Regions from separate parts of the Clostridium sp. TJA032 genome, predicted to be linked through region 2. Evidence: riboswitches for the same ligand, from Rfam matches in the RefSeq annotation. Region 2 holds a riboswitch; each other region holds the start of a gene.
The links. A riboswitch is a leader RNA that binds a small molecule or an ion and turns the genes downstream of it on or off. The one in region 2 is predicted to bind thiamine pyrophosphate.
Positions count from the first base shown of each region.

Region 1: it holds a riboswitch for thiamine pyrophosphate, as region 2 does, so the genes downstream of both, thiS (sulfur carrier protein ThiS) here and thiT (energy-coupled thiamine transporter ThiT) in region 2, are expected to answer to the same signal.
Region 3: it holds a riboswitch for thiamine pyrophosphate, as region 2 does, so the genes downstream of both, thiC (phosphomethylpyrimidine synthase ThiC) here and thiT (energy-coupled thiamine transporter ThiT) in region 2, are expected to answer to the same signal.

Region 1 is NZ_JBZEFB010000001.1:910,881-914,168, forward strand. Features, by position in the region: gene AC4FRL_RS04125 (thiazole synthase) at 1-564, opposite strand, end outside; gene thiF (sulfur carrier protein ThiS adenylyltransferase ThiF) at 625-1,422, opposite strand; gene thiS (sulfur carrier protein ThiS) at 1,440-1,634, opposite strand; TPP riboswitch at 1,758-1,859, opposite strand; gene AC4FRL_RS04140 (MFS transporter) at 1,906-3,288, opposite strand, start outside.
Region 2 is NZ_JBZEFB010000001.1:700,275-703,562, forward strand. Features, by position in the region: gene AC4FRL_RS03150 (GNAT family N-acetyltransferase) at 1-215, opposite strand, end outside; gene AC4FRL_RS03155 (histidinol-phosphatase) at 520-1,299, shown strand; TPP riboswitch at 1,421-1,525, shown strand; gene thiT (energy-coupled thiamine transporter ThiT) at 1,623-2,318, shown strand; gene AC4FRL_RS03165 (pyridoxal phosphate-dependent aminotransferase) at 2,428-3,288, shown strand, end outside.
Region 3 is NZ_JBZEFB010000001.1:72,398-75,685, reverse strand. Features, by position in the region: gene thiC (phosphomethylpyrimidine synthase ThiC) at 1-1,249, opposite strand, end outside; TPP riboswitch at 1,378-1,477, opposite strand; gene AC4FRL_RS00340 (hypothetical protein) at 1,555-1,860, opposite strand; gene AC4FRL_RS00335 (DUF4184 family protein) at 1,964-2,722, opposite strand; gene AC4FRL_RS00330 (biotin--[acetyl-CoA-carboxylase] ligase) at 2,824-3,288, opposite strand, start outside.

The DNA of each region.
Region 1 (3,288 bases), 210 kb from region 2:
TGGTTTTCCTATACCTGCATCAACTATAATTGGAATATCTAATTCATCTATCATTATTTGAATTAGTTCCTTTGTTTTCAAGCCTCTATTACTTCCTATAGGTGCTCCAAGTGGCATTATAGCTTTTGCTCCAGCTTCTATTAATTTTCTTCCTACATAAAGATCTGGGCACATATAAGGAAGAACTATAAACCCCTCCTCTGATAATATCTTTGTAGCCTTTATTGTTTCTTCATTGTCAGGAAGTAAATACTTAGAATCTGATATAATCTCTATTTTTATCCAATTTCCACAGCCCATAGCTCTAGCTATTTTAGCTATTCTAATTGCTTCTTCAGCATTTTTAGCACCTGATGTATTAGGAAGCAAAATTATATCCTTAGGTATATTTTGAAGAATATCTTCCTCCTTATTATCTAAATCTATTCTTCTTAAAGCTAAAGTTATAACATTAGCACCACTTCCCTTTAAAATATCCTTTATCATCTTATTTGAAGGATACTTACCACTTCCAACAAAAAGCCTATTTTTTATCTCTACTCCACCAATTATTAATTTATCCAAAATACTCTACTCCTTTTATACTAAATTAAATATTATATAATTTATTGATTAAGTATATTTTTAAATTTTATTAAAAGCTATATCTATAACTAGATTTGCCATATGATTTGCACATATAGCTACTCTAGGTGCCATTAATCCACACCCTTCCTTAGCCTCATTTATAAAATCACCACAAATATAAAATCTTTCTGTTATCTTTTTTGTTTTTATTAAGTTAGAATCAAAAAAACCAGCCATACCAGAAGAAGAAATCAAAAACTTATCAGTTATATTCTCTAAGAAATAATTAGCCAATAAAGCTTTACTCTCTGCTCTATCAAAGGCCTCTAATATGATGTCCCCCTTATTTAATAATTTCATATTATTCTTTTCTAGCTTTAAATTTAAATCACAAACCTCTATAAAAGGATTTATTCTCTTTAAATTTTTCTTTAAAGCCTTTACCTTATATTCTCCAATATCCTCTATATAATATTGTTGTCTATTTAAATTAGAAGGTTCCACTAAGTCAAAATCTATTAAAATTATTTTTCCAACGCCTATTCTACTTAAAGAAATTGCAATATTAGAACCTAGTCCTCCACAACCTGCTATTAATACCTTAAGATTTTTAAGTTTTTCATAAACTCCTGGAGTATGTCTACATATCATAAGCTCCTCTAACTCTTCTCTTTTAGGCATTACTCCCTTTTTAATAAAAACAATTCTATCTCCTTCTTCAAGAAACTTGTCCTCTTCAACAGGAAAGCCATTTAATATAATAATATTAGAATCTGAAAACTCTTTTTCTTTTAAAGAATACACTGTTATTTTTTCCTCTAATACTCTCCATTTTTCATTAACCTTTATATTCATATATTCCTCTCTTAATACTATCCTCCACCAACAAAGGCAATAATCTCAATTTTATCTTCCTCATTAAGTATAAATTCATTGTACTTATTTGAAGGAACTATATCTTTATTAATTTCAACAACAACTCTTTTACTACTTATTTCTAGTAAGTTCAATAAATCAAGTACTGTATTTATATTATTCTTTTCTAAATACTTACCATTAACAATCATATTCTCACCTCTTTTCTTATTTTTAAGATTATTTACACCAACAAAAAAGGTTTAGCTTTTATTGCTAAACCTTTTAAAATATATTTTCTAATTAATCATAAAATATTTTTAGTATGAAAAATATAAGATTAAAATATACTTCCCTACGTTGGTACTAACCAAATCAGGTTCTTAGAGTTAGAATTTAAATTCCTCTCAGCCTTAAAGGCACCCCTAGCAATATCTTAAAATTATTTGTTTTTATTTATCATACCTTAAAAATTAAATTTTATCAATTAATTTTTTCCTTTTTTTCCATTTTTCTGTTTTTCATAGTTATTAAATCATTATTTAATAATAATGTTAATATAAATCCTATTAAAGCTATAATAGAACAAGTTAAAAACAACTTAGTATAACCTGTATTCATTGTACTTTGAAAGGCAGTTTCTATAGCATTTTTAGCTCCCTCTAAACTTTTCATATAGGATTTTTCTATAGCCTCTATATTAACATTAGGATTATTTAAAAATTTATCTCTTAACACTATAAATTGTCCATTTACCATTTCTTTTATAATGCTAAAAATATTAGTTACACTAGCATTTCCTATGGAGTTTGAAAAATTTGAACCTCCTCCTAAAGAGTTCATAACATTAGACATTCCACCCTCTAAAGGTGGCATAACCTTTTGTAATGCTTCTGGAACCTTTCTTCCTGCATCAGAGATAAAATTAATAAGAATATTTGGAGATACTGCAATTCCTATAGATTTAACTAAAGATACTGCTGATTGTCCAACTGTAGCTTCATTATCTGGAACTAAGCTAAGCATTAAGTAATTTATTGGAGTTCCCATAGAAAATCCTAAACCAAAGCCCATAATACCTAAACCTACAATTAAATTAAAAATTCCTGGATGTTTAGTTGTTATATATCCTTGATAGAGGTTTCCTATAATAACTAAGGCCATCCCTATTAAAAGCACTTTTTTAACACCTATTTTATCAATAAATTTTCCTCCTAAAGGAGCTGCTATTCCAACAAATATTGCAAAAATAGTAACTATATATCCTCCACTTCCCATTGGAGTTTTTAGTATATTTTCACTAAATTGAGGAATAAATACTGTAGCCATTAATCCACAACCTACAACAAAACTTAAAATTAAAGTTATGGCTATTTCTTTATTTGTAAAATAAGATAAGTTTATTACAGGGTCCTCTGCTTTTCTTTCTACAAAAACTAATATTGGAATTGATATTATAAATATTAAAAGATATGGCCAAACCTCTAAGGATTTTATTGAATTAATAAAATCATAAAATTTTAAATTAGTAGCTCCATACATTAAGGATAGTATTAATACTGTTAGTACTAAAGAACCTAAAACATCTAATTTTTTAACTCCCTTAGAAGAAGTATTTTCTTCTAATTTTCTTGCCATAAAAAGTATAATTATACTAATTGGAACATTTACTAAAAATAAAAACCCCCAGTTTTTATCACCGAAAATAGAAAGTATTCCAGAACCTAAGGTTGGTCCTACAACTGTAGCTATTCCATAAACTCCACCTATCATTCCTAAGGCTGAGCCTCTTTTTTCAACTGGAAATGATGTTCCTATGTATGCTGTAGCGATTGGCATTATACCACCACCACCTATAGCTTCTAT
Region 2 (3,288 bases):
TAGGCATAGTCATTTACTGTAGCTACTGCTACTATTTCTCCTAATACCTCTATTCCATAAAGATGATTATTAAAAATATCTTTCAAAATTATTTCTGTATTGGGATAATTTTCATTCCAATTATAAAGACCCCTTAAATTCATTTCCTTTACAACATTATCATAAATACTTTTAACTTTTTCTAATTCTTTTTCTTCTATCAATCTTATTTTCATTTTCCTTATACCTCTTACTAAAAACTAATTTAAAATAATGCCTAATTAAATAATTAACTAAAACTTACCCCATGTTCATATCTCCTTTAAATGTTAATAATAAAATAACTTTAATTATGTAAAGTTCTCTTTACATAAAACCCTCTTTAAATCCACTTAATTACTTATCGTGGAATAATTTTATTTTATTCAAAAGGAAAAGTCAAAGAATTTTTTGTTAACATTTTTCTATTAAAATTTTATTAACATTTATCTTTTAATTATTTTTTTGATATACTCTATTTATAGAGAGGAAGTGGAATTTATGTTAAAAAAAATTAATTTTCATACTCATACTAAAAGATGTAAACATGCCCTTGGAGAAGATGAGGATTATATTAAAGAAGCCCTTAAAGAAAATTTAAATACCTTAGGTTTTAGCGATCACGCTCCTTATGCTGACAATAGATTTTCTCTTAGAATGAACTTCAATGAACTTTGTGAATATAAAGATTCTTTAGAGAAATTAAAAGATAAATATAAAAATTATATAAATATAAAAATAGGTTTAGAAATAGAATATTTGCAAACAGATGATTTTTATTATAACTACTTAAAAAATGAATTAAAATTTGATTATTTAGCTCTAGGGCAGCATTTATTTTTAAATGAGGAAGGAAATCTTAAAAATACTTACAATTTAGATAGCACAGAGGATTATATAGATTATGCAAAAAGTATATCCCTTGGAATAAAAAGTGGTTACTTTAGTTTTATAGCCCACCCTGATTTAATCTTTATAAATAATTTCCCTTGGGATGAAAATTGTGATTTAGCCTGTGATATTATAATTTCCTATGCAAAAAGATATAATTCTATCTTAGAATTTAATGCTAATGGTTTTAGAAGAGGAAAGAAAAAATTTATAGATGGAGAACGTTTTGCATATCCTTATGAAAAGTTTTGGGAAAAAGTTTCTTTGTCTAATGTAAAAGTAATAATTAATTCAGACTGTCATAATCCTAAAGAAGTCTTTGACTCTTATGTTTATTATGCTTATGAAAAAGCTAACTCACTTAATTTAAATCTAGTTTATGACATATAAATTTTCTTTTAAACTTTCTATTTTTATTTAAAAAATACAAATTTAGATAATATTTTTTCATTTAATAGTAAATATTACTTGACCAAAGGTAAATTTATATATAAAATATATTTAGAATTATTTCATGTGCTAGGGGTGCCTATTGGCTGAGAGATGATATTTTTATCATTAACCCTCAACACCTGATCTGGTTAATTCCAGCGTAGGGAAGCGTTTAGGGCTGTATTTAAACCAGATCTTTAAAAAGATCTGGTTTTTTTATTTAAAATATTTAAACTCTCCCTTAGCACAATTAAAGTTTAAGAAGGGGGGACTGAAAAACTATGATGTCATTTTCTCAAATAATAAATGATTTTATTCAAAGTTTTTCATCAATTAATTTAGGAGGAAATTTTAAGGAGATTGTAACTAATCCAATGACAATTCTCGCTTTAATAGGGGTCCTAATTATATTATTTTTACTTATAAAAGCTAAAAACATAAAATTTGATGCAAAAATGCTTACAACTATAGGAATTGCTTTAGCTCTTACTGCTGTTTTAAATATGCTAAAGATATATAAATTTCCACAAGGTGGAGGAATAACTTTAGGTAGCATGATTCCTATTATACTAGTTGCTTACGCTTATGGCCCATTAGTTGGAATGCTTACAGGATTTTTATTTGGGATAATATCCTTATTTATAGACCCATATATTATACATCCTGTTCAAGTTCTTTTTGATTATCCAATTCCATATATGGCTTTAGGAGTAGCAGGTTTCTTTAAAAATCATAGAATGTTTGGAGCTATAGTTGCGATATTTTTAAAATTCTTAGCTCACTTTATTTCAGGAGTAGTATTCTTTGGTTCTTTTGCACCCGAAGGAATGTCTCCAATTTTATATTCATTCTTAGTAAACGGTGCATTAATAGGCGCTGATGGATTAATATGTATAATTATTTTAAGCATATTACCTGTAAATAGGCTTATTAAGGCCATAAGACCAAAAAACATAGCAAATAACTATGCTTCTTAAAATACTAGGGTTAGATTATTTAATTAATCTAACCCTTTTTATTTCTTTAGTAAAGAATTATACTATAATTAAGAAATTTAAAGTTATATCAAATTTAAAGGAGGTACTTATGAGTATTAATCATGGTGCTAATTTATTTGATTTATCAGATAAATTAGGAGTAAATAAAAACGATATAAAAGATTTTAGTTCAAATATAAATCCCTTTGGTGCTTCTAAAAAAGCTAAAGAAGCTATTTTAAAAAATATAGATTTAGTTTCTATTTATCCAGACCCTAAATATAAAAGATTAAAAGAATCCATTTCTTCATACTGTAAATGCAAGGAAGAAAATATTATAGTTGGTAGTGGTGCTACTGAGCTTATATCATCTTTTATAAACATTATAAGTCCTAAAAAGGCACTTCTTTTATCTCCCTCTTATTCAGAATATGAAAGTGAATTAGAAAAGATAAATTGTAAGGTATATAAATTTTTTGCAAGGGAAGAAGATAACTTTAAAATAGATTATATAAATCTTATAAATCATATAAACTCTTCAAACTTTGACTTAGTCATAATTTGTAATCCTAATAATCCTACAGGCTTTGCCTTTTCAAAAGATGAAATAAAAAATTTAATAAAAAACACCTCAACATTTTTTATGGTTGATGAAACCTATGTAGAGTTTACAGAGCCTGAAATTTATTCCTCTACTCCTTTAATAGATGAATTTAATAACCTTTTTGTAATTAGAGGAACTTCTAAATTTTTTTCAACTCCAGGAATAAGGTTAGGCTATGGACTTATTTCTAATGAAAAAATAAAAAAATCCATTTTAGAAAAATTAGACCTTTGGAACATAAATATTTTTGCCACAACTATGGGAGAAATTATGTTTAAAGATTTTGATTACATATTATCAAATAACCATAAGTTAAAAGAAGAAATGGAATATCTTTTTAAAGAATTAAATTCAATAAAAGACTTA
Region 3 (3,288 bases), 630 kb from region 2:
AACACATTTTTCCACACATTGTACAACTATCTTCATGCTCAGGAATAGATTCTTTTCTATATCTTAAAGGCTTTTCCTTATCTATAGCTAGAGAAAACATTTCGTTCCAATCTAAATTTTTTCTAGCGTAACTCATTTTATTATCTATATACCTTGAATTTTTTATTCCCTTTGAAATATCAGCAGCATGTGCAGCTATTTTAGTTGCAACTATACCTTCTTTAACATCTTCTAAACTAGGAAGTCTTAAATGTTCTGCTGGTGTTACATAACAAAGAAAATCTGCTCCATGAGAAGCTGCAACAGCACCTCCTATAGCACTTGTTATATGGTCATACCCTGGTGCTATATCGGTTACTATTGGTCCTAAAACATAAAATGGAGCACCATGACATAACTTTTTTTCTAATAATACATTAGCTTCAATCTCACTAAGTGCCATATGTCCTGGTCCTTCTATAATTACTTGAACATTTCTATCCCATGCTCTTTTTGTTAATTCACCAAGAGTAATTAATTCCTTTATTTGAATAGCATCTGTTGCATCAAATATTGCCCCTGGTCTACAAGCGTCTCCTAAGCTTAAAGTTAAATCATATCTTTCACATATATCTAATAATCTATCAAAATATTCATAAAAAGGATTTTCTTTTTTATTTAATTCCATCCATGCAAAAAGAAGTGAACCCCCTCTTGATACTATATTTGTAATTCTTTTATTTCTTTTAAAGGTTTCAATAGTCTCTCTATTTAACCCTGCATGTATAGTAACAAAATCAACTCCATCTTTTGCATGTTTTTCTACAACCTCAAAAAACTCATCAACAGTTACATCTTTAAGCTCTTTATCGTAAAATCCAATAACATCATAAATTGGTACTGTACCTATCATAGCTTTAGAAATTTCCACAAGCTTTTTTCTAAAGGCATAAGTTTTTCCATAATTACTTAAATCCATTATAGATTCTGCCTTCATCTCTATAGCTTTCTTAACTTTTTCTAGTTCTAAATCTATATCAGAACAATCCTTTGAAACGCCTAAATTAACATTTATTTTAGTTCTTAGACCTTGTCCAACTCCCTCTGCACTTAAACTTTTGTGATTTTTATTAGCAGGTATTACAATTCTACCTTTAGACATTAAACTTATTAATTCTTCAAGGCTAATACCTTCTTTTTCTGAAACTATTTTCATTTCTTTTGTAACTATGCCTTTTTTAGCAGCATCCATTTGAGTTGTATAATTCATATTAGTTCTCCTTATATTAATTTTTTAACTGCGCAGTTAAATTAAATTAGGATCCTAAAAAAATAAAAGCTTGCCTTAGGGCAAGCTTAATAAACAAGATAAAACTATATTTATTAAAAAATAAATAAAAATTTCACTTACTGCTTCCCTACGGTAGTACTAACTACATCAGGTTTTAAGGGTTAGAATCTATCCTCTCAGCATAAAAATGCACCCCTAGCAATTAATATTAAGTTTTATTTTTTCTAAATTATACTATTATTTCTATATTTTTTCAATATACTACATAAAAATATATTTTTATATTAAAAATTATTTCTATTTATATTGTAAATACAAATTCCTGAGATTGCTCCCATAATAAAAATAACTGCTAAATCCCAAAGCTTAAAAACATATAGTCCAAAATAACGAACAATTAAAATTAAAGCTAAAGCAACTACTATATGAATTACAACTTCTAATTTTGGTTTCTTTTTAAGTCCACCAACTATTTTATCAGTTATCCCTTTCTTCTTATCTAATAAACCATATAATAAAGCAAAAATTACTGTCGATATAACAAAAACTAATGCTTCTAATATATTTTGTAATAAAAGCACTTTATCCATAAGCCTCTTCCCTTCAAATATTCTTTAATAAAAATATTATAACATTCTAAATAATATGTGGTAAGTTTGTAAAGAAATTAAAATTTATGTATACCTTATAAAATTACCCTTTGTTTTTCATATTAAGATTTTCCTTAAAAGAAATAATAAACATCCCTAAAAACAAACCATTTAAAATCGAAACTACTACTCCACCTATTCCATAAGAAATATTAAATTCTCTAAAAATAAAGTAACTAAAAAATACTACTAAAAACATTATAATAGAAATACTAAAATAATATTTTATCTTTTTTTTAAAAGATATTCTTTTTATAAAGACTATCTTTCTGCTATCTTTAAGGGTATACAAAAAAAATACTATTATAAATATTCCAATTAAAGTACTTCCATGTTGAAAAAACTTATATCTATATATTTCATATTCTCCTAAAAATAAAATCTTCTCCCTAAGGTAAGGAATCTTCTCAACAAAGAATCCACTATTATGGGTAAAAGCATCCCAAATCACATGAGTTGCCATTCCTAATATAGCAGAATAGATAAAAACTATTACTTCTTTTAAAGAATTTAATGAAAATTTCTTTTCTCTTAAATAAAAGTACCATTTATCAAAGGGGTTAGGTAAATTACTTATAAGTTGTGATTTAATTATATTATGAAAAACATAGGCTAATAAAAAACATAAAGGTAAATTAAGTAGAAAAAATCCTAATAATTTATGTCCTAAATTTCCATAAGGCCTAAAATTTATAAAATATAAAAAGTCTGGAGCCATACTTCCTAAAATTAAGGCAGTAATATTTAATTTTTTATTTTTCAAAAAAACTACAGCTGCTGGATGTGCTAAAGTAAAAGGCATATTCTCCTCCTTAATAAAATTAAATTTTATTAAATAAATAGCAAAAAATAAAATAAACCCTACATTTTTTTACTAAATAAAGCTAAATATTTTAATTTTCATTATATTGTTTTTATTGAAATTTCTCCTGAGTTTAAATAATCTATTTCTCCATTTTCATATTTAACAACTAAGGCACCATTTTCAGTAATATCAGTTGCTACTGCTTTATTTAACTTATTATTTTTATAAAAGGTAACTTCCTTTCCTAATACTAATGATAATACCTTATACTCTTTCATTATGTCCTTATCTTCTAAATTATTGCATAAAGCAAAAAGTTCATTTAAAATTTCTGCAATCATTCTATTTCTAGTAACTGTAGGCTTTTCTCCTTGAAATAATGAACAGGCTGAATGTTTTATTTCATCAGGGAAACTATCTTCCTCAGTTTTAAAGTTTATACCTATGCCAATTACAACATTCTCAACTCTTCCACTTTCAAAATTACCTGTTGCTTCAGTTAATATACCACAAAGCTTTTTACCATCTAAAAATATATCATTTACCCACTTTATCTTAGGCCT